Regions from separate parts of the Candidatus Sarcina troglodytae genome, predicted to be linked through region 1. Evidence: predicted binding sites of a transcription regulator. Region 1 holds the regulator's gene; each other region holds the start of a gene.
What was found. The regulator LexA, encoded in region 1, represses DNA repair genes until DNA is damaged. The targets are predictions, from matches to a motif close to CNAACANNTGTTNG.
Positions count from the first base shown of each region.

Region 2: a site for LexA is predicted at 2,713-2,726, ahead of recA (recombinase RecA). Genes of this name have one in related genera too.
Region 3: a site for LexA is predicted at 5,581-5,594, ahead of uvrA (excinuclease ABC subunit UvrA). Genes of this name have one in related genera too.

Region 1 is NZ_CP051754.1:1,089,686-1,097,953, reverse strand. It holds gene HH195_RS04895 (YceG family protein) at 1-649, opposite strand, end outside; gene HH195_RS04890 (ATP cone domain-containing protein) at 855-1,142, shown strand; gene HH195_RS04885 (SRPBCC family protein) at 1,335-1,850, shown strand; gene HH195_RS04880 (hypothetical protein) at 1,880-2,272, opposite strand; gene lexA (transcriptional repressor LexA) at 2,293-2,919, opposite strand; gene HH195_RS04870 (hypothetical protein) at 2,978-3,868, opposite strand; gene HH195_RS04865 (nitroreductase family protein) at 4,034-4,588, opposite strand; gene HH195_RS04860 (methionine gamma-lyase family protein) at 4,707-5,987, opposite strand; gene hfq (RNA chaperone Hfq) at 6,091-6,321, opposite strand; gene miaA (tRNA (adenosine(37)-N6)-dimethylallyltransferase MiaA) at 6,366-7,310, opposite strand; gene mutL (DNA mismatch repair endonuclease MutL) at 7,325-8,268, opposite strand, start outside.
Region 2 is NZ_CP051754.1:1,481,663-1,489,930, reverse strand. It holds gene HH195_RS06675 (DNA translocase FtsK) at 1-636, shown strand, start outside; gene rimO (30S ribosomal protein S12 methylthiotransferase RimO) at 705-2,039, shown strand; gene pgsA (CDP-diacylglycerol--glycerol-3-phosphate 3-phosphatidyltransferase) at 2,023-2,601, shown strand; gene recA (recombinase RecA) at 2,742-3,773, shown strand; gene rny (ribonuclease Y) at 4,121-5,665, shown strand; gene HH195_RS06650 (stage V sporulation protein S) at 5,826-6,086, shown strand; gene HH195_RS06645 (pyridoxal phosphate-dependent aminotransferase) at 6,283-7,479, shown strand; gene HH195_RS06640 (HPr family phosphocarrier protein) at 7,630-7,890, shown strand; gene purB (adenylosuccinate lyase) at 8,067-8,268, shown strand, end outside.
Region 3 is NZ_CP051754.1:161,603-169,870, forward strand. It holds gene HH195_RS00790 (S41 family peptidase) at 1-718, shown strand, start outside; gene HH195_RS00795 (PDZ domain-containing protein) at 742-1,992, shown strand; gene uvrB (excinuclease ABC subunit UvrB) at 2,217-4,181, shown strand; gene HH195_RS00805 (hypothetical protein) at 4,237-4,809, opposite strand; gene HH195_RS00810 (transcription repressor NadR) at 4,944-5,459, opposite strand; gene uvrA (excinuclease ABC subunit UvrA) at 5,678-8,268, shown strand, end outside.

The DNA of each region.
Region 1 (8,268 bases):
TGTCTATATCTTTAACAATATCTTTACTCATGATATATCTGTTTAATTCTTCTACAAGGTATTTTCTAACTATTTTTGTGAATTTCCCTAAATTATCTATTATCCCATATTCTTTAACAAGTTCATCACTAGGGTTTAATATTTCATCAATATTAAACTCCTTAATTTCTTCATTAAATGGAACATAACCTTGAGTGTGTAAACTTAAAATTTTCATTAAGTTTTCATTAAGTTTTTCTTTATCTAAGCTTTTACCATTTAATTTATCTGCTATATCAATTCCATCTAATAAGCTTAAAGTAGTTTCGGCTTCATCTTCAAAAAGTTCTTTTATATTTTGTACATACATGCTATTAGAAGATGTTTTACAAAAATCTAACAATTTAGCATATCTATAAGGTTCCAAATGAACACCCTTTATTACTTCAAAAAACAATGGAATTTGCATATACTCTTTTTCACCATCATAACAAGGTCTAACTATTATAGCTTCATTTAATGCAGCTGTTATATCTTCTTCTATACACTCTAATGTAACTAGCTGTTTTTTCATATCTCTAAAATATCCTCTCTTGTAACCTAAACCTTCAGGTAAGACACATCCTTCTAAATCTTCTTGGATTTTTTTTGTTTGTGTTTTCATTTTCATCTTAAAATTCCACCTTTCTTTTTTGAAAATAAAAATTTATATAAATCGTGTGTTTTATTTCTAAAATCTTACTTTTTATTCTATTATAATATAATATCATTTTTTATCAGCCTTGTTAACTAAGAAATCAATTACAAGATTTTATTGTATGAATTTTATTTTTATGCTATAATATGTAATAATTTCAATTAACAAGGGGGATAATATGAAAGTAAGAAAAAGAAATGGTTTTATATATGATTTTGAAGTTAATAAAATAAAAACAAGCATCTTAAATTCAGCATTAAATGCAAATATTTCCTTAACAGATTCAGATATTAAATCTTTGATTAATGAAATACTGTATATAATAAATAATATTCATAAAAATAATCCAAGTCGTGTAACATCTGCTTATGAACTTAAAGGAATAGTTTATTGTGCTTTAGTTAACGAAGGTTTTAAAGATATAGCTACATCTTATATGGATACTAATTTTAGAAAATACTCTTAACCAAATTAAGAAAAAGAAGCCATAGGCATTCTATGGCTTTTTTATTCTCTAAAATTTATACTATTATTTTAGATAGTATATTACAAAAAAGTACGTTCTTGCTTTTAAGAAAATTACTGATAAAATAATATTATAATTAATTAACTTTTACATAGTATTAAAAATAATTTTGAATTAAAGGAGTAATAAAACATGATGAATGAAATTTTATGGCCAAAAAAATACTTACCAGGAACAACAGATAATTTCGTATCAAACGAAAAAATTATTAAAGATATGACTGCTGAAGAGGTATGGAAATATTTAAATAACACATCTATGTGGCCTAAATATTACAACAACTCTTCTGATATTCATTTTTATAATATATCAGGTCCCAATTTAGCTACTAATGCTAGGTTTAGGTTTAATACGTTTGGATTTAGAGTCGAAGCTGAGGTATTAGAATACATTCCACCTATAAATGGAAATCCAGCTAGAGTAGCATGGCATGGTTGGTCTGGAGAAACTGAAGACACCAAATTAGATGTATACCATGCTTGGCTTATTGAAAATATTTCCGAAGGGAGAGTTCGTATATTAACTCAAGAATCTCAAATTGGAAAACCTGCAAAAGAATTAGCTCAAACAAAACCTAATCCAATGATAAATGGACATCAAGATTGGTTGGATGGATTAGTCAATGCAACTAAAACTAATTTAAAATAAAAAAATAAGCTATGAATTTAATTCATAGCTTATTTTTTCTTTATCCTTCTAACTCCAGGATAAATTTCATCTGTCATTTCTTCTAAAATCAAATCATCATTTAAATCTATATCTTCAATATACTCAATATGCTCAAATGCATCTTCATATTCACTATCTAACTCTTTTAATTTTAACTCCCAGTCTATATCATCATCTAAAGATTCAACCTCATCATTCTCGTAAGATAATTCATCTTCTTCTATTATTGTTTCTTCTGATTCTAAATTATCATTCAATTCATATTTTTCTTCTACAATTTTTGATATTTCTTGAAGATTTATAGCTTTTGTATCTACACCTTCAAGTTCTAAACATTTACCACAATTATCACAAATTTTATCTAGTCCAATATCACAAAAATCATCATTAAAATTTTCCATCTTTTCACCTCTTATTTAAATTAAAACGTCCTAAATATGCCAACTAAAACTCCTAAAATAGAACAATCTTTAACTATTATAGGTTCCATTGAATTATTTTCTGGTTGAAGTCTTATATGATTCTTCTCTTTATAAAAAGTTTTAAGCGTAGCTTCATCATTTATAAGCGCCACAACAATTTTTCCATTATCTGCAAAATTGCATTGCTCAATTATTGCTAAATCTCCATCATTTATTCCAACATTTATCATACTGTGTCCTTGAACCTTTAATGCAAAAAGATTATTATCATGTTTTATGGAATTTAGTGAAATCTCAAAGGAGCCATCTATATTTTCAGTAGCCAAGATAGGCATACCTGCTGTTATATTTCCTACTATAGGTATTTTTAAAGTATTTATTGCATTATTATTTAATGATATTTCATTAATAACAATAGCTCTAGGTTTTGTTGGATCTCTATATATAAGACCCTTTTTTTCTAAACGCTTCAAATGCCCATGAACTGTGGATGTTGATTTTAAAGAAACTGCTTTACAGATTTCTCTCACAGATGGTGGGTATCCATTTGTTTTAGTAAATTCTAAAAGAAAATCATAAACTTCTTTTTGTTTTTCGTTAAGCTCCATCACTAATTTCACCTCCATTTTTTCCTTAATCTATAAGTATTTTAACACAGCGTAGTAAATGTGGCAAACTTACGTTCTATTTGGCAAGATTTTTAAGTTTTAATTCTAAAATACGCTTTTCTTCCTCTAAGATTTTTAAATTTAAAGCAAATGATTTTTTCTCAAGTTCTAATTCTTTATTAAAAGACTCTGTTAATTTTTTAGTTTCCTTTTCTATAATCTTATTATATTTCTTTTCTATAATTTCTATTTCGTTAGAATGCTCATTTTTAATAGCCGAAGCAAGCTCTTTATAAGATAAAACCTCTTTTTTTAGTTCATCTATTCTATTTTTTAAAAATTCAACTTCTCTATTTGTGATTTCAATTTCTGAAGCTTTGTTCTTATTTTCATTAATTTTTCTGTTTAATTCTTCTTTTAAGGAATGATTTTCTTTCTTTAAGTCTTCATTTTCAATTTTAAATTTTTTATATTCCTTAAGTCTTTCTATTTCACGTCTATTACTTTCTAATGTATCATGATTCCTAGACACTAATTGAGAAAGAGTTGATTTATCTTTTTCTAACTCCCCCTTAAAAAAAGTTAATTCTTTATTAGAAGTTTCAAGGAATTTTGTTTTTTCAAAAAGTTGTTTTTCTCTATTTTGAAGTCCCTCTATAGTTTTATTCTTTATATTAAGCTGTTTTATGTATTCATCCTTAAATCTAACTTCAGCATCTTTACTCATTTGAAGAGAAGTCAAAAATAATTGATTTATTTTATTTAAATAATCTTGAAATGATTCAATCTCAAGCTTTCTTTCAACTAAAGAAGCCTTTGAATTTTCAAGTTCGTAAAGATTTATAAGTGCTTCTAAACACTGTCCTTGACCTTTAAACTCACTAGAAGCTATATTTTTAAATTTTTCAAAAGTTTCTTCATCAACTCTAAAAGATTTTATTTTAAGTTCTTTATTTTTACTCTCCATACTTCTCCTATATGTATTACTTTATGTAATACTAAGTTTGTAATACTCATAAACAAAAGTATACATTATAATTTGTTATATTACAACACCTAATATTATTTATACAATTTATAAAAAAATCGAATACTAAGTTAATCTTAATATCCGATATTGTTTAATTATATTTTATCTGTCTACAAAACGCATTATTTCATCTATATCTTTTCTTGGTGTTGGAGATGGATGTCCATCTTCATATCCATATACAATAAGTGCAGCTACTGTTTCTTCTTGAGGTAAATTTATAATTTTAGAAATTGATTTTTCATCAATAACACCCATAATACAAGTTCCTATACCTTTTGCATGAGCTGCTAAACAAAATGTTTGACATGATATACCAGCATCAAACACTTCCCAAACATTTGCTTTTGATGTTGCATAATCATCCTTTTCTAAATCTAATTTTCCACTCTTGCCTTTAACAAAACTAAGAATTGCAACACCCTTGGCATTTTTTAAAGTATCAATATTATAAACAAATCCATTAACACCTTCAGTTGCAAGCTTTTTAATAATTTCTTCATCATCAACTAACGTATATCTTGCTATTTGATAATTTACCCAGGATGGTGCCCATCTGCTAATATCTACAATTTCCCTCATTATTTCTCTATCTACTTTTTTATCTTTAAATTTACGAATACTTCTTCTCTCTTTAATCATTTCAATTGCGTCCATTTTTTAACCTCTTTTCTTTGATTTGAGCTTTTATATTTATTTTTAGCTATTTTATTATTCATATATTTTATACTGTTGTAAAAATATTATTCATATATTTTATACTGTTGTAAAAATATTATTTATATATGTTATTTAAAGCAACTAAAACGCCTATTTTTGCATGATCAAAAGTAAGTCCTCCTTGAAGATATGCAATATAAGGTGGTCTAATTGGGGCATCAGCTGAAAGTTCTATTGAAGAACCTTGAATAAATGCACCTGCTGCCATTATTACCTTATCATTATATCCTGGCATATCCCATGGTTCACACTCAACAAATGAATCTATTGGAGAGGCTTTTTGTATACCCTTGCAAAATTTTATAAGTTTTTCCTCATCATTAAATTTAATAGCTTGGATTATATCACTTCTCTTTTCATTATATTTAGGTAATACTTCAAATCCTGAAAGTTCCATAACTCTCGCACAAAATACTGCACCTTTAACAGCCTCAATAGCTATGTGAGGAGCTAAGAATAATCCTTGAAACATTTGTCTCATAACTCCAAATGTTGAACCACATTCTCCACCTATTCCTGGTATAGTTAATCTATATGATGCTTGATCTACATATTTAGCTTTTCCAACTATATATCCACCAGTTGGGGCAATCCCTCCACCTATATTTTTAATTAAAGAACCTGCCATAAGGTCAGCACCTACATCTGTTGGCTCTTTAGTATCTATAAGTTCACCATAGCAGTTATCAACAAAAACTATGACATCATCTCTTATAGATTTTACCTCTTTTATAGCTTCTCCAAGTTCATCAACTAGAAATGAATTTCTCCAACCATATCCTGTTGATCTTTGCATATGAACAAGTTTTATAGATTTATCTTCTTTGAGAATCTCTTTAACTTTTTCAATATCTATTTTTCCATTAAGTAAGTCTACTTGCTTATAATTGACTCCATATTCCTTTAAAGAACCTATACTTTCATCACAGTTTATTCCTATTATATTGTGAAGTGTATCATAAGGAGTTCCTGTTATAGTTAACATTGTATCATTAGGTCTTAGATTTCCTATAAGAGCTGCCCCAATTGCATGAGTACCATTTACAAAGTGAGGTCTAACTAAAGCTTTTTCACAATTAAACACTTTTGCGTAAACTAAGTCTAAAGAATCACGTCCTATATCTCCATATCCATAGCCAGATGAATTTGTAAAATGACTATCTGATATCCTTTCTTCTTGGAAAGCTCTTAAAATTTTAAGTTGATTAAATTCACGTATCTTATCATACATCTTAAATTCTTCTTCTACATCTTTAATAGCTTTTTCATAAATATTTAAAGTTTCATCACTAAATCTATAAGTTTTTTTTAAAAGTTCTATAGTTTCTTTTAGCATATTTTTTTCTAATCCTCCGAGTAGTTTTATTATTCTTATATTATCATAGGCAAAAAAATTAGGCAAATTATAAAAATAATTTGCCTATTACTGTTATTAACTATTATTGTTCATTATTAAATAGTATTTGTTTAGCTGGTGATATAGTGCTTATTGCATGTTTATAAACTAATTGTTGTCTTCCTTCACTATCTAAAACAACCGTAAAACTATCAAATCCCTTTACATAACCTTTCAGTTGAACACCATTTACTAAAAATATAGAAACATGTATTTTATCTTTTCTAGCATTGTTTAAGAAAATATCTTGTAAATTGTTTACTGCTTTATTCATGAAATATAACCTCCAACTAATAATGTGTTATAACTATTATAAACCTAAGATTTTTTTATGTCACCAATAATTTTAGTAATTATTTCTTTATCATTCATAAAATCATCCTTATTTATAAAAATAGCTCTCGGGTCTTTTCTAAACCATGTTAATTGTCTTTTAGCATAATTTCTACTTCCTTGTTTAATCATTTCTATAGCTTCTTCAAATGATATTTTATTATCTAAATAATATAATAGTTCCTTATAACCAATGCCTTTCATAGATTGCATATCTGCTATAAGTCCCATATTTTTCAAAGATTTTACTTCTTCTAAAAGACCTTTTTCAAGCATCATATCAACCCTCTTGTTTATTCTACAATAAAGTTTTTCTCTATCCATATTAAGAACATAATAATATATATTATACGGACTTTCATAAATATTATTCTGGTCTTCTTTAAAAGAACTAAATGGCTTATTCGTTATTTTATAAACTTCTAAAGCTCTTATAACTCTTTTTAAATTATTAAAATGGATTGAATTAAAACTTTCTATATCAATATCATAAAGCATGTTATGAACATACTGATTTCCCTTTTCTTTAGCTAAATTATAAAGATATTCTCGATATTTTTCATCTTTTGAACTTTCTGTAAAATCCATATTGCATATTAAAGAATTTATATAAAGGCCTGTACCTCCAACTAATATTGGTAACTTGCCTCTTGATTGGATATCCTCTATTTTTGCTTTTGCTAAATCCTTAAACTCAGATACACTAAATTCTTCTTTAGGTTCTAAAAAATCTATTAGATAGTGAGGAATTCCTTGCATTTCTTCTTTTGTTATTTTAGCAGAACCAATATCCATGTATTTGTAAATTTGCATTGAATCTGTTGAAATTATCTCTCCATTTAATTCCTTTGCTAGAGAAACTGATATGTCACTTTTTCCAACAGATGTAGGACCTGCAATTATTAAAAGATTGTTATTTTTTATAGTCATTTTTAAGTTTCTCCTTACAGTATTCTTTTAAATTTTTTATCCAAATCGTAACTTGTAAATTTTATAATGGTAGGTCTTCCATGAGGACAGTTAAACGGATCATCTAAATATCGTAAATCATCTATGAGTTTTTCCATTTCTAATACATTTAAGACATCATTTGCTTTAACAGCCGCTTTGCATGCAAGTGATGCTATTTTGTTAAATTTAACTTCAGTTGTCTTCCCAGAACCTAAATTTCTTAAATTATTAATTATAGATAAAAATAATTCTTTTGCATTTAATTTTCCTAGAAAATATGGAACTTCACTAATTCTTACTGAATCATCACCAAATTCCTCTGCTTTAAAGCCAGCTTCTTTGAAGACTTCTTTATTTTCAATAAAGTATGCAAAATCATCTAATGTAAGTTCTAAAAGTATTGGAAGTACCAATGGCTGAATTTCCACCTTAGCTTCTTCAATACTTTTCTTATATTTTTCAAAATAAACTTTTTCATGAGCTGCATGTTGGTCTATTAAGTACATAACTGAATCATATTCTGCTATTATATAAGTTTTATTAAATTGTCCTATTACTTTAAGCTTTGGAAATTTTGCTTTTTTAGTGAATATTTTATCTTGTTTTGATTCTTTGAGTTCATAGCTATCTCTAGATTTTATATCATAAATTATGTTTTCTTTATCCTTATTAGTAGCATATAAACTAATTGGTGAATATTCTTCCAAAGCATTATCACTTAAAATAACATTTTCTAAATTTTCTTTTATTATATTTGAATTTTCAATGTTCTTTTCTAAATCTTGCTCAGCACTAAAATAATCATCTTTTTTTACTGAATTATAATAACTTAAATCATTTGGTTGTTTACTTGTTTTTTCATAATTCGATTTTGAGATAATTTCTTTTAATGAATTTAATTTATCTATTTCACTATCTAAAGATAATTGGTTTACTT
Region 2 (8,268 bases), 390 kb from region 1:
CTTGCTGATCTTATGATGGCATGTCCAAGGGATGTAGAAGATTATATATGTAGGTTGGCTCAAATGGCAAGGGCAGCTGGTATGCATCTTGTAATTGCAACACAAAGACCATCAGTTGATGTTATAACAGGTCTTATAAAGGCAAATGTACCATCTAGAATATCATTTGCAGTATCTAGTCAAGTAGATTCAAGAACTATACTAGATTCAACAGGGGCAGAAAAACTTTTAGGTAAAGGGGATATGTTATTTTATCCAGTTGGAGAATCAAAACCTAAGAGAGTTCAAGGAGCATTTATATCAGAGGAAGAGGTTGAAAATGTTGTATCTTTTATAAAGGATATAAAATCTGATAGTAAATGTGAAAGTGAGATATTAGAGTATATAAATTTTGCTAGTGATACATCTATTAAGAGTAATGAAGATTGTGATGAACTTTTAGATGAGGCTATAAAAATAGTAGTAGAAACAGGACAAGTTTCAACATCATATCTTCAAAGGCGACTTAGAATAGGATTCAATAGGGCGGCAAGAATAGTAGAGGAACTTGAAAAAAATAGAATAATATCTGCTAGAGATGGAAATAAACCAAGACAGGTACTTATGTCTAAAGAGGAATTTGAAAATATAAAATAAGTTCTTGTTTAAATTATAAAAGAACTTTAAAATATAGAATGTATATTGAAACTTAGGAGGAGAGAGAGTTGACAAAATATAAAGTTGGAATGGTTAGCCTAGGCTGCGATAAAAATAGAGTTGATTCAGAAATTATGCTAGGGCAAGTAGAAAGGGAATATGAATTAACTAATAATCCTAAAGAGGCAGATATAATTATAGTAAACACTTGTGGATTTATAGAAAAGGCTAAACAAGAATCCATAAATACTATATTAGATATGGCAAAATATAAAATAAAATATAAATGTAAGCTTTTAATAGCTACAGGATGTTTAACTCAAAGATATGGAAAAGAGCTTTTAGATCTTATGCCAGAGCTTGATATAGTCTTAGGAGTTAATGATTATGAAAAAATAAATAAGGCTATTGAAGGATTTATAAAAGAGAATAAAAAGATTTCTTCAACAAACTTTACTAATGAAGGAATAAATGAAGGCAAAAGAATAATAACAACTAATAAGAGTAGTGCTTATTTAAGAATAGCAGAGGGTTGTAATAATTTTTGTACTTATTGTATAATTCCCAAAATAAGAGGAAAATTTAGGAGTAGAAAAATTGAAAATATAATAGAAGAAGGGAAAATTCTTGCAAATGCAGGTGTTAAAGAAATAATACTAATAGCACAAGATACAACCAATTATGGTATAGATTTATATAATGAGAAAAGGCTTCATATAGTTTTAAGAGAATTAAGTAAAATAGAAGGAATTGAATTTATAAGAGTTATGTATTGTTATCCTGAGGCTATTTATGGTGAATTAATAGAAGAGATAAGTAAAAATGATAAAGTGTGTAAATATTTAGATCTTCCAATTCAACATATAAGTAATGATATATTAAAGAGAATGGGTAGAAAGACAAGTAAAGAAGAAATTATAGATAAGATAAAAACATTGAGAGAGAATGTTTCTAATATTGTATTAAGAACATCATTAATAGTTGGATTTCCAGGGGAAACAGAGAAAGATTTTAATGAATTAAAAGAATTTTTAAAAGAAATGAAGTTAGATAAAGTAGGAGTATTTACATATTCACAAGAAGAAGATACACCAGCTGCACTAATGGAAAATCAAATAGATGAAAAAATTAAGCAACAAAGGGAAAAAGAGCTTATGGAGGTTCAAAAAGAAATATCTAAAGCAATCAATAAAAGTAAGGTCGGAAGAACTTACAAAGTATTAGTAGAAAGTGAAAATAGTGATTATTTTATAGGAAGAAGTTATGAAATGGCTCCAGATATTGATGGATTAATTTATATAAAAGAGAAAAATTTAAAAGCTAACAAATTCTATGATGTAAAGATAAAAGAAGCATTAGAGTATGATTTAATAGGGGTGGTTTTAAATGAATCTTGCAAATAAGCTTACACTTTTAAGAATATTTTTAGTACCAGTATTTTTAATATTTTTCTTAGTAGAAGGAATAGATTATGGAACAATAGTTGCAACCATAGTGTTTATTGTTGCTTCTATAACAGATCAATTAGATGGTCATATAGCAAGGTCTAGAAATCAAATAACAACGTTTGGAAAATTTATGGACCCATTAGCAGATAAACTTTTAGTTACAGCAGTCTTTGTATGTTTAGTTCAAATAGGTATGATTCCTGCTTGGGCAGTTATAATAATATTATCTAGAGAGTTTGCAGTATCAGGTTTAAGAAGTATTGCTGCTTCAAATGGATTAGTTATTGCAGCTAGTTGGTGGGGAAAAATAAAAACAGTAACTCAAATGCTAGCTATATTATTATTTTTATTAACTGTTAATATAATGACTATTGGAAATACTAATTTATTAGTTAATTTTTTCCCGGGTTTTCTTGTTGCATCTAATATAGTCTTTTATATATGTGTTGTAATAACAATAATATCAGGAATAGATTATTTTATAAAGAATAGAAAAGTTATAACTTTTGACAAATAATGGTTTATAAATAAAAAATATGGGAATAATAAAATATAAAGTGTTAATTATTTAATGCTTTATATTTTCTTTTATATTGACATTTTTAGGGGTATACTCTATAATCAATATAGAACTTATGTTCGTAGTAGGAGGATTTTATGGCTAAAATAGATGAAAATAAATTAAAAGCTATTGAGATGGCAATGGGTCAAATCGAAAAACAATTTGGAAAAGGTTCAGTTATGAAACTTGGGGAAGATGCTACAGCAAATATAGATGCAGTATCTACCGGGTGTTTAGATTTAGATATAGCTCTTGGAATCGGAGGAGTTCCAAGGGGAAGAATAATAGAAATTTATGGACCAGAAAGTTCTGGTAAAACAACTATTGCATTGCATGTTGTTGCAGAAGCTCAGAAATTAGGTGGAGCAGCAGCTTATATTGATGCAGAACATGCATTAGATCCAGGATATGCATCAAAGCTTGGTGTAGATATAGATAATTTAGTAGTATCACAGCCAGATACTGGAGAACAAGGTTTAGAAATTGCAGAAGCTTTAGTTAGATCAGGGGCTATAGATGTTTTAGTTGTAGATTCAGTGGCGGCTCTTGTTCCAAGAGCTGAAATAGAAGGTGAGATGGGAGACTCTCATGTAGGTCTTCAGGCAAGACTTATGTCGCAAGCTCTTAGAAAATTAGCAGGTAGTATAAATCAAACTAAATGTGTTGCAATATTTATAAATCAGTTAAGAGAAAAAGTTGGAATAATGTTTGGAAACCCTGAAGTTACGCCAGGTGGAAGAGCTTTAAAATTTTATGCATCAGTTAGAATGGATATTAGAAGAATAGATTCAATAAAGCAAGGCGATGCTATAATGGGAAATAGAACTAGGGTTAAAGTAATAAAAAATAAAGTTGCACCTCCGTTTAGACAAGCTGAATTTGATATAATGTATAATGAAGGAATATCTAAGACAGGAAATTTAGTAGATGTAGGTGTAAAAGAAGAAATAATTCAAAAGAGTGGAGCTTGGTTCTCTTATGGAGATATAAGACTTGGTCAAGGTAGAGAAAATGCAAAGCAGTACTTAAAAGACAATGAAGAGATAGCTTTAGAAATTGAAAGAAAAATAAGAGAAAAGCATAATCTTCCAATGTTAGAAGTAGCAGTTTCTAAAGAAGAAAAATAATTTTAAATGAATACGTGCTATATCAAAGTTTTCAAATAATAATGTAAAATATGTTAAATACAACATAATTATTTACATAAAGATTTCTTTGATATAGTTTTTTTATTTTATAAGATATTAATTTTTTAAGAAGATAGAATAAAAAGATAAAAAAGATTTATAATATAAGTAAAAATATACTAAACATAATATAAAGCTAGTTATGTAGCACCTTGACACAAAGATAAATTTACTATACAATAATAACAAATACTGGTTTATCATGTTCAATAAGAATTACAGTGAGAATATATTATGACACCTTTCTATAAATATTTAGTTTATAATATTAACAAGGAGGTGTTCATATGGATGATATAATTATAGCGATAATTATAGCAATTATTATATTAATAGTTATAGGATTTATTCAACGCGCTATGATAAATAAGGCTTCAAAAAATAGAATTGAAAGTTTACAAAAAGAAGCTGAAGGAGTCTTAGAAGATGCGAAGAAGGAGTCTGAAGCATTAAAAAAAGAGGTAATATTAGAGGCAAAAGAAGAAGCTCATAAATTAAGAAATGATTTGGAAAAAGAATCTAGAGAGAGAAGAAGTGAACTTCAAAGGTTAGAAAGAAGATTATTACAAAGGGAAGAATCTTTAGATAAAAAAAGTGATTTATTAGAAAAAAAAGAAGAAGGTCTTAATGATAGAGTTATTGAGATAGAGAATATTGAAAATGGTGTAAAATCTCTTTATGAAGAGCAAAGAAGCGAACTTGAAAGAATTTCAAATCTTACCACAGAAGAGGCTAGAAAAATTTTATTAGATCAAGTTAATAGAGAAGTAAAACACGAAGCAGCAATAATGATAAAGGATGTTGAATCTAAAGCAAAAGAAGAATCTGATAAAAGAGCTAGAGAAATAATAACAAACGCTATTCAAAGATGTGCAGCAGATCATGTATCAGAATCTACAGTGTATGTAGTAGCACTTCCTAACGATGAAATGAAGGGTAGAATAATAGGAAGAGAAGGTAGAAATATAAGAACTTTAGAAACGTTAACAGGAGTTGATCTTATAATAGATGATACGCCTGAAGCTGTTATTTTATCAAGTTTTGATCCTATAAGGAGAGAAGTTGCAAGAATAGCATTAGAAAAATTAATTGTAGATGGAAGAATACATCCAGCTAGAATTGAAGAAATGGTAGAGAGAGCTATGAAGGATGTAGAAAATGATATCAAAGAAGAGGGAGAACAAGCAACCTTTGAAACTGGTGTTCATGGTTTACATCCAGAGGTAATAAAACTTTTAGGAAGATTAAAATACAGAACTAGTTATGGACAAAATGTATTGAAACATTCTATTGAGGTTGCATATTTAGCAGGATTAATGGCATCAGAGTTAGGATTAGATGTTAATCTAGCTAGAAGAGCAGGACTTTTACATGATATTGGTAAAGGGGTTGACCAAGAATATGAAGGACCACATGCTTTAATAGGAGGAGATCTTGCAAAAAAGTATCATGAGTCTCCAGCAGTAGTAAATGCTATTTCGGCTCATCATGGTGATGTAGAAATGCAAACTTTAGAGGCCGTTCTTGTTCAAGCGGCAGATGCTATATCAGCAGCTAGACCAGGGGCTAGAAGAGAAACATTAGAAGCTTATATAAAAAGATTAGAGAAATTAGAAGAAATAGCTACTTCATATGAAGGTGTAGAAAAGTCATATGCAATTCAAGCTGGAAGAGAGATTAGAATTATGGTTAAACCAGATCAAGTTGATGATGCAGGTGCTGTTGAAATGGCAAGAAATATTGTTAAAAATATAGAAGAGCAATTGGAGTATCCTGGACAAATAAAGATAAATGTTATAAGAGAAACTCGTGCAGTAGATTATGCAAAATAGTTTATTATATTTTAAAATACATCTTTTATAAAGAGATGTATTTTTTATAATAATAAAAAATAAAGAAGGATTTTTCAATCTTTTGTAGAATATGTATGGTATACGTTTTATAAAATTTTTTGAAAACGTATGCTATAAAGAGTTAGCAGGAGGAAAATAAATGGAAGTATTAAAAGTATCAACGAAGTCAAATCCTAATTCGGTAGCGGGAGCTTTAGCTGCTATAATTAAGGAGAAGAACGTTGTTGAAATTCAAGCAGTAGGTGCAGGAGCAATTAATCAAGCTGTAAAAGCAATAGCAATAGCTAGAGGTTTTGTTGCACCTAGTGGAAAAGATATAGTTTGCATACCAGCTTTCACAGATATACAAATAGATGGTGAAAGTAGAACGGCAATAAAATTAATAGTTCAGCCTAGATGATTTGTAAATGTTTAAATGAGTGCCTCATGGATGATTTTTAAATTAATTTCATGAGGTAATTTATATTTTATTTATAAATATATAATTTACTTTAAAAATTAAAAGTGCTATATTAAATATTAGTTAAGTGAATTAAATAATTACTATTTAATTTACATTTATATTAATATTAAGTAGTAAAAGGGGGATTATTCTTATGAATTTATCTAAAAAGGCAATGAATATGGAACCATCTATGACATTAGCGCTTACTGCTAAAGCTGGGGAACTTAAAGCACAGGGGGTTGATGTTATAAGTTTTGGTGTGGGAGAGCCGGATTTTAATACTCCTCAAAATATAATAGATGCAGCTATTTTGGCTATGAATCAAGGAAAAACTAAATATACAGCTGTATCTGGAATAACAGAGCTTAAGGAAGCGATAGTTAAAAAATTTTATAATGATAATGGATTAAAGTATAAGAGTGAAAATGTTATTGTTTCAACTGGAGGAAAACAGTGTTTATTTAATGTATTTGCAGCTATTTTAAATGTGGGGGATGAAGTTTTGATACCTAAACCTTATTGGGTAAGTTATCCTGAACTTGTAAAGTTAAATGATGGTATTCCTGTTTTCGTAGAAACAAATGAACAAGATGATTTTAAAATAAATTTTAAAAATTTAGAAAAAAGTATAACTAATAAAACTAAGGCGATAGTTGTAAATTCACCTAATAATCCTACAGGGTCAATTTATAGTAAAAAAGAGTTAATGGAAATTGCTGATTTTGCTAAAAAGTATGATTTATATATAATATCTGATGAAATGTATGAGAAACTTACATACGGAGATAATAAGCATATAAGTATTGCAAGTTTAAATGAAGATGCATTTAATAGAACAATAGTTGTTAACGGCTTATCTAAAGCTTATGCTATGACAGGATGGAGAGTAGGTTATGCAGCTGGTAAAAAGGAAATAATAAAGCTTATGAATAATATTCAAAGTCATACAACATCTAATGTAAATTCAATAGCACAGTATGCATCTTTAGAAGCTTTAACAGGACAACAAGAAGAAATGAAAATTATGCAAAATGAATTTGATAGAAGAAGAAAAGTTATGATGAAATTATTAGATGATATTTCTGATGTATCATATATAGAGCCAAAAGGTGCTTTCTATATTTTAGTTAATATAGAGAAAATTCTTAAAAAGTTTAAAATAAGTGGGTCAAGTGAGTTTTGCGAAAAATTATTGGATAGAGAGAACGTAGTCGCTATCCCTGGAATAGCGTTTGGAGAAGATAATTATATAAGATTATCGTATGCAACTTCAATGGATAATATAGAAAGAGGTTTAAATAGAATTTCAAACTTTATTAAAAATTTAAATATTTCGACAATTTATTAAAAATTATTGAATTCCATGGAAAAAATGATATAATATTATGTATAGGAATCAATTACAATATATTATTTATTAAAAAAGTAAAGAATTTCTAATATAATAATTCCTAATTGTGTAAGAATATAATAAATATGAAAGTATGAGGTGTATTTAATGATATCTAAGGAAGTTTTAGTTAAAAATTCAACAGGTTTACACGCTAGACCAGCTACATTATTAGTAAAGAAGGCTTCTTCTTTTAAATCTGATATAAGTTTGGAATTCAATGGTAAAAAGGCTAACGTTAAAAGTTTAATAGGCGTTTTATCATTAGGAGTTTCAAAGGATGCAACTGTAAAGGTTACTGCTAGCGGAGATGATGAAACTTTAGCAGCAGAAGAAATAGCTAAATTAATAGAAACTTTAGAAGACTAATTTAATTTGCTAAAATAAAAAAAGGTTCTAATTATATACTTATAGTTAGAGCCTTTTTTATTGTTTGTAATTTTGGTGAAGTTTATTAATATTATTTTAAAAGTTAAAAAAATATGTTATAATACGAATTATAATTAAAAAAAATAAATATTTGTACGTTGGAGGTTATTTGATATATGAATAATTTATATAAAACACCGTTAAATTCTAGATATGCTTCAAAAGAAATGTCATATATATTTTCGGATGATATGAAATTTTCTACTTGGAGAAAATTATGGGTTGCTTTAGCAGAGAGTGAAAAGGAATTAGGATTAGATATAACAACTGAACAAATAAACGAATTGAAGAAAAATATTTATAATATAAATTATGATG
Region 3 (8,268 bases), 930 kb from region 1:
AATGATAAAAGGAACTGAAAAAGAATTATTAACTATAGGTATTTATAGAGAAAATAAGGGCGATTTTGACGTTCAGGTTCAAAGGGATGTTATAGAAACAATAAGTGTTACAGATGATATTTTACAAGATAATATAGGGTATATAAGTATATCATCTTTTGATTCTGGGGTTTCAGAAAAATTTATTGAAAGTCTAACTAAACTTAAAGAATCCAATATTAAAGGATTAATTTTAGATTTAAGAGGAAATCCAGGTGGTCTTATGAAAGAATGTGTAACTGTTGCATCTCAATTTATTGAAAAGGGAAAGGTTATTGTTTCAACAGTTGATAAAAATGGAAAAGTAGAAGAAAATATTTCAACAGGTGGAATTGCGCAGGGTATGCCATTAGTTGTTTTAATTAATGGTGGAACTGCATCAGCTTCTGAAGTTGTGTCAGGTGCTATACGTGATTATAATCTTGGAACTTTAGTTGGAGAAACATCTTTTGGAAAAGGTGTTGTTCAAGTTGTTTTAGATGATAAATCAGATAATACAGCTCTTAAAGTTACAATTTCTAAATATTATACTCCAAATGGGGAAAATATACACTCAATAGGTATTAAGCCACATGTAGAAGTAGAGTATTTAAAAGATTCAACAGAGACACAATATAGTAAAGATAGTGATACACAACTTATAAAAGCCATAGACATTATGAAAGAAAAACTTAATTAAAGTAAGCTTAAGGAGGTGCTATTTTGAATGTAGTGCTAGCAACTATAAAAGCTATATCTTATGTTTGGGTAAATCCAGTCTTGCTTTTGTTACTTTTGGTGATTTCTGGAGTATTTTATATAAAAAATAAGAAAATAAATTTTATACAAACAATGGTATTAGGGGAGAAAATAAATTCTCCTCTAGAATTAACAATTTCTCAAATAGTCATAGGAATAATTGCAGGAAGTATAGCTAGTTTAATTTTAACTACTTTTGGTGTAAGTTTCGAAGAAAATTCAGGTATTGCAATGCTGTTTTTAATATCAATAGTAGTAATAATTTATAAACCTAAAATTTTTAGTTTTCCATATGTAGCTACTGTTTTAAGTTTGATAAGTTTAATTTGTTCAAGGTTTAATGTTGGACGAGTTATTAAAATGCAGTTAAATATACCTAATATTATAATATTAATTAGTATTATTTCTATAGTTCAAGGAATACTTATAATGATTGATGGAAGAAAAGGTTATATTCCTGTTTTTACTAATAAAAATGATAAAATTTTGGGAGGATTTATTTTTAAAAGATGTTGGAGTTTACCTGTAGCATTTTTCATTATATTTAATTCTGTGAATGATTTTACATTGCAAAATATTGATTTTTCTAATATATATTCTTCGATAATAGGAAGGGATTTAATTCCCATAACTACCATGACAGCATTAGCTATTTTACCATTTTATGCTGTTATAGGATATGAGGCTGTTACCTTTACTAAAAATAAGGTGCAAAAAACTTTAATTTCTGGAGGTATAATGGTTGTATATGGTGGAATATTATTTTTAATATCTTTCTTTAGTAGATATAATGTAATGTTTGAAGTATTGTCTGTAATACTAATGTCGATTATTTATATAATTATAAAATACATAGAAAAGCATATTGAAAAAAATTCTAAACCACTTTTTGTTTCAGATGAAGAAGGAATTTGTATTTTAGATGTTGTTCCAAAATCTAGAGCTTTTAGAGAAGGCGTAAGAAGTGGGGATAAAATAATAGAGTTAAATGGCTTGAAACCTTTTAGTGAGAAAGAAATACTTAAATCTATAAGGGATAACTATATAAATACTACATTGAAGATTAAAAATATAAAGGGTGAAGTTAAAGAATACATTATAAGTAGTAAGAGTAAGTCTATGAGGTTTGGAGTGATTTTAGTTCCTGTAAATATAAGAAAAAAATATAATATAGATAAATTATTGAAATTATCAGAAATTAGAAAAAATGTTTAAATATTAATTTGATTAATTGTATTGAAGAAAGATGATTATTTTAAATTATTTAATCTTTAATATGATTTTTTATTTTTCAGTTTCATAATTAGTGTTAGTATAAAATAAGGGGTTTTTTAGAATAAGTTTAATTTTAAAAATTATTGGAGTAATAATATAAGTTAAAATAAAAGAAAGGAAAGGATGTGGATTGTTTAGTAGAAAAGGCTACTAAAGATTAAAATATGGGTGAATTTAAAATAAGTTCAAAATTTAAACCAAATGGTGATCAACCTCAAGCAATTGAAAGTTTAGTAAATTCAATAAATAGAATGGATTGGGGACAAACTCTTTTGGGTGTTACAGGGTCTGGAAAAACATTTACTATGGCTAATATAATAGAGAGAGAAAAAAGACCAACTCTTATACTAGCTCATAATAAAACTTTAGCAGCTCAGCTATGCTCAGAATTTAAAGAATTTTTTCCTGATAATATAGTTGAATATTTTGTATCATATTATGATTATTATCAACCAGAGGCATATGTTCCTCATACTGATACTTTTATAGAAAAAGATGCATCAATAAATGATGAAATAGATAAACTTCGTCACTCAGCAACATCGGCTCTTTTAGAGAGACGAGATGTTATAATTGTGGCATCTGTTTCTTGTATTTATGGTCTTGGTAATCCAGAAGAATATAAAAAACTTACTATTTCTTTAAGACCTGGAATGGTTAAAGATAGAGATGAAGTTGTTAAAAGACTTATAGAACTTCAATATGAAAGAAATGATATTGATTTTTCAAGAGGAACTTTTAGAGTTAGAGGAGATAATCTAGATATAATTCCATCATATTCATCATCTAAAGGAATAAGGGTAGAATTTTTTGGAGATGAGATAGAGAGAATAAGAGAATTTGATGTTTTAACAGGAAAAATTATAGGGAATAGAAATCATGTTAGTATAACACCGACATCTCACTTTGCTACAACTCAAGAAACGCAAGAAAAAGCTATAAAAGTTATAGAAGAAGAGCTTGAAAAAAGGCTTCAAGAATTAAATGAACAGGATAGAATTTTAGAGGCTCAAAGACTTAAGCAAAGAACAAATTTCGATATAGAAATGATAAGAGAAATGGGGTATTGTCAGGGTATAGAAAATTATTCAAGAATTTTAGATAATAGAGCTCCAGGGACTCCACCACAAACTTTAATAGACTTTTTTCCAAAGGATTTTTTAATGTTTATTGATGAAAGTCATGTAACTATTCCACAGGTGAAAGCCATGTATGCAGGAGATAGGTCTAGAAAAGAAAGTTTGGTTGAATATGGATTTAGGCTTCCTTGTGCATTTGATAATAGACCTTTAAAATTTGAAGAATTTGAAAAGAAAATAAATCAAGTTGTTTTTGTAAGTGCAACTCCAGGAAAATATGAATTGGAACATTCTAAAAACATTGCAGAGCAAATAATAAGACCAACAGGGCTTTTAGATCCTGAAATAATAATAAAACCAACAAATGGACAAATTGATGATTTATATGGGGAAATTAATGAAACTATTAAAAAAGGTTTTAGAATTTTGATAACTACATTAACTAAGAAAATGGCTGAGGATTTAACAAAATATTTAAAGGAATTAAATATAAAGGCTGTCTATATGCACTCAGATGTAGATACCATAGAAAGAATGAAAATAATAAAGGATTTAAGGCTTGGCAAGTATGATGTTTTGGTTGGAATAAATCTTTTAAGAGAAGGATTAGATATTCCAGAAGTTGCATTGGTAGCGATTTTAGATGCTGATAAGGAAGGATTTTTAAGGTCTGAAACATCATTAATACAAACAATAGGTAGAGCTGCTAGAAATGCGGAGAGTAAAGTTATAATGTATGCAGATACAATAACTAATTCTATGGATAGAGCAATAAAGGAAACTGAAAGAAGACGTGAGATTCAGAAAAATTATAATAAAGAGCATAATATAGTGCCTAAAACAATAAAAAAGGAAGTAAGAAAAGTTATAGAAGCTGTTGAATTAGAAGAGGTTAAGCCAAGCAAATTTAATAAAAAGGAAAAAGTTTTAGATAAGAATAAACTTATTAAAGAATATGAAAAAGAAATGAAGGAAGCGGCTAAAAATCTTCAATTTGAAAGAGCTGCAGAACTTAGGGACATTATAAAAGAACTTAAAAAAGATGTATAACAATAAAGAATAGGCTAATTTAATATAGCTTATTCTTTTAATTTTTATGCTTCATCTAATAAGCTATTAAAGCATTTGAAATAGATTTAGAATAGTTACAAACTAGTCCTTCATAAATTATCTCTTTATTATTAATATCTAATAAATCTTTAGGGCTTATTAATGCAGGAGGTTTATTACTTTTGTAAATAGAACTTTTTATAAGAAGTTCTGAAACAAATTGTGAGCAAAAATAATAATAGTCTTTTTCACGAGGTTTATCCCAATAAGCAGTAAAAACTCCTAAAAAGTTATATCGATATTTTTTTTGTTCTTCCATGAATATATTCAATTCTTTTTTTAATGTTTTAAGTTGAGTTTCAGAAACTTTAACTTTATATATCATGCATTCGCTATAAGGAAATTTAGTGAAAATTCCACCATTTATATTTTCTTTAATTAATCCAGCTATAAAAGGATTATCAGGATTAATTCTACCGAAGGAATACATAACATTTAAACTAGAATCAAAACTAAGAGATACATGGGCATATTTGTGGCTAAGTCCAAAATTTATAACTCTTGAAAATAACGTGCCTGTTTTTGAAAATACTAAGTAAATATGTTTTTTTGAACTAATAATTACCACCCCTTTTGCTTATAAATTAATAATCATATAATTATAATTTTACATAATTATTACAAAAATATCAATTAATATATTGTAAATATTATTTTTATACTAAACATAGATGGAATTAGGAGTAGTAATTATTAATTGTTTTATAGTAAGTATCCTTTTTTTCTAAGTGAATTTAGGATATTATTATAAATTTCTTCGTTTTCGCATTTTATAGTATGAAGATGTATTCCTTGTGTGAGTTTGGATAACATAGGAGAATCTTTAGATTTTAATTTTTTTATAAAATCTAGAATATGACGTCTAGAGGATAAATGTAAATCTCCTGTTAGTTGTCCGTAAACTGGATGCTCTATTATTACGTTAATAACAGTTGCACCTTCATCTATTATGATATTTAATTCATCTTCCATATTTTCTTTAGTATGTCTGCAAGCTATAGTTTTTAATAAAAATTTATTATTTTCTTTACAATTATTTATAATGTAGCCCCTAGCTGTTGAAATTATATTAGAGCCAGAAGCTCTTAAAAGTGCAACATCTCCAACTATAAGTTGGCGACTTACATTTAATTCTTTTGCTATATAAGAACCACTAAGTGGTTTTTTTGATTCTTTTATCATTAATAAAATTTTTTTACGTCTTTCGTTAGCGTTCATATTTTTCTCCTTAAAATTTTAATAATAATTATTTAAATTAATTATACTATATATAAAAATATTATTTTAATTTATTTTGAATTTGACATGATAAGCTAACAAGCATAAAATAATTAGTAATCGAACTTATGTTTGCATATTAAATTTAATATAATTTAAAAAATTTTTAATATAAATTAGTTAAAAACAAACTTTTTAATATAGATAAGGAGTAACAAATGAAAGATGTAATTGTTGTAAAAGGAGCTAAAGTTAATAATTTAAAAGATATAGATTTAAAAATACCTAGGGATAAATTAATAGTATTTACTGGACTTTCAGGATCAGGTAAGTCTTCTTTAGCTTTTGATACTATTTATGCAGAAGGGCAAAGAAGGTATGTAGAGTCTTTATCATCCTATGCAAGGCAGTTTTTAGGTCAAATGGATAAGCCAAATGTTGAGAGTATTGAAGGGCTATCACCGGCTATATCAATAGACCAAAAGACAACATCAAAAAATCCACGTTCTACTGTCGGAACTGTAACTGAAATTTATGATTATTTAAGACTTTTATATGCTAGGGTTGGAATTCCTCATTGCCCTAAGTGTGGAAAAGAAATATCAAAACAATCTGTAGACCAAATAGTAGATTCTGTTATGTCTTTATCTCATAGAGAAAAAATTCAAATTTTAAGTCCAATAATAAGGGGCAGAAAAGGAACTCACGAAAAAGTATTAGAAAATATAAAAAGGCAAGGATATGTTAGGGCTAGAGTTGATGGCATTATTTATGATTTAACAGAAGAAGATGTGAAACTTGAAAAAAATAAGAAACATAATATAGAAGCTGTTATAGATAGATTAATAGTTAAAGATGGGATAGAAACTAGATTAGCTGATTCAATTGAAATGGCTTTAAAGTTAGCTGATGGATTGGTTATTATAAATTTAATTGATAAGGAAGAGGATAAGTTGTTTAGTGAAAATTTCGCTTGTCCTGATTGTGGTATAAGTATAGATGAGTTAGAACCAAGGTTATTTTCATTTAATTCACCTTTTGGAAAATGTGATTATTGTGATGGACTTGGGACTTTATTAGAAATAGATGAAAACTTAGTTGTTCCAAATAAAGATTTATCAATAAGAGAAGGAGCTATATCCACTTGGGGAGATGCTAGGCTTAAAAAAGATTCTTGGACTTATGCAGTTTTAACCGCATTAATGAATAAATATAATTTTAGCTTAGATACAAAGTATAAAGATTTATCCAAGGAAGTTCAACATGTTCTTATGTATGGATTAAATGGAGATAAAATTGCTGTAACTTACATAAAAGATGGAGTAGAATCTGTTTATAATCATTCCTTTGAAGGTGAAATAAATAGTTTAAAGAGAAGATATATGGAAACAAATTCTGATCTTATAAAGACAGAAGTAGAAAGATATATGAGTGATAATCCATGCCCTAAATGTAAAGGCGCTAGACTAAAATCAGAGGCGTTAGCAGTAACTATTGGTGGCAAAAATATAACTGAATTTACTAAGATGTCTATTGGAGAAGAACTTGATTTTATAAATTCTTTAGAGTTTTCAGAGAAAGATACAATAATAAGTGGTCAGATAATAAAAGAAATAAAAGAGAGATTAGGTTTTTTAATAAATGTTGGATTAGATTATTTAGATTTAGCTAGAAATGCGGGAACATTATCAGGTGGTGAGGCGCAAAGAATAAGACTTGCAACTCAAATTGGTTCTCAACTTATGGGTGTTTTGTATATTTTGGATGAACCATCAATAGGGCTTCATCAGAGAGATAATGATAGACTTATAGCAACCTTGAAAAAATTAAGAGATGTAGGAAATACTTTAATTGTTGTTGAGCATGATGAGGATACTATAAGAGAGGCTGATTATATAGTAGATATTGGTCCTGGTGCTGGAGAACATGGTGGGGAAGTTACTTTTGCAGGAACATATGATGAAATTTTAAAAGATAAAAATTCATTAACAGGAAAATATTTAACTGGACAAGAAAAAATAGAAGTTCCGAAGGAAAGAAGAAAAGGAAATGGAAATTTTATTACTATAAAAGGTGCAAGAGAAAATAATTTAAAAAATGTTAATGTCAAAGTGCCTTTGGGGACTTTAACAATGATAACAGGAGTATCTGGTTCTGGAAAAAGTACATTAACAAATGAAATTTTGTATAAAGGTCTTAATAAAATAATAAATAAATCTAAATATATTCCAGGAAATCACAAAGAGATTTTAGGATATGAGAATATAGATAAAATAATAGATATTGACCAAAGTCCAATAGGTAGAACCCCAAGAAGTAATCCTGCTACTTATACAGGAACATTTGATATAATAAGAGAATTATTTTCTCAAACTCAAGAAGCTAAAATGAGAGGATATAAGCCAGGAAGATTTTCTTTTAATGTTAAAGGAGGAAGATGTGAGGCGTGTAGTGGTGATGGAATAATAAAAATAGAAATGCAATTTTTATCTGATGTTTATGTGCCATGTGAGGTTTGTAAGGGAAAAAGATACAACAGAGAAACGTTAGAAGTTAAATATAAAGGTAAAAATATTGATGATATTTTGAATATGACAGTAGAAGATGCTTTAGAATTTTTTGAAAATATACCAAGAATAAAAAATAAACTTCAAACTCTTTATGATGTGGGTCTTGGGTATATAAGGCTTGGACAACCATCTACTCAGCTTTCAGGAGGAGAAGCTCAAAGAATAAAACTTGCGTATGAACTTTCAAAGAGAAGTACAGGTAAGACTATGTATATTTTAGATGAGCCAACAACAGGTCT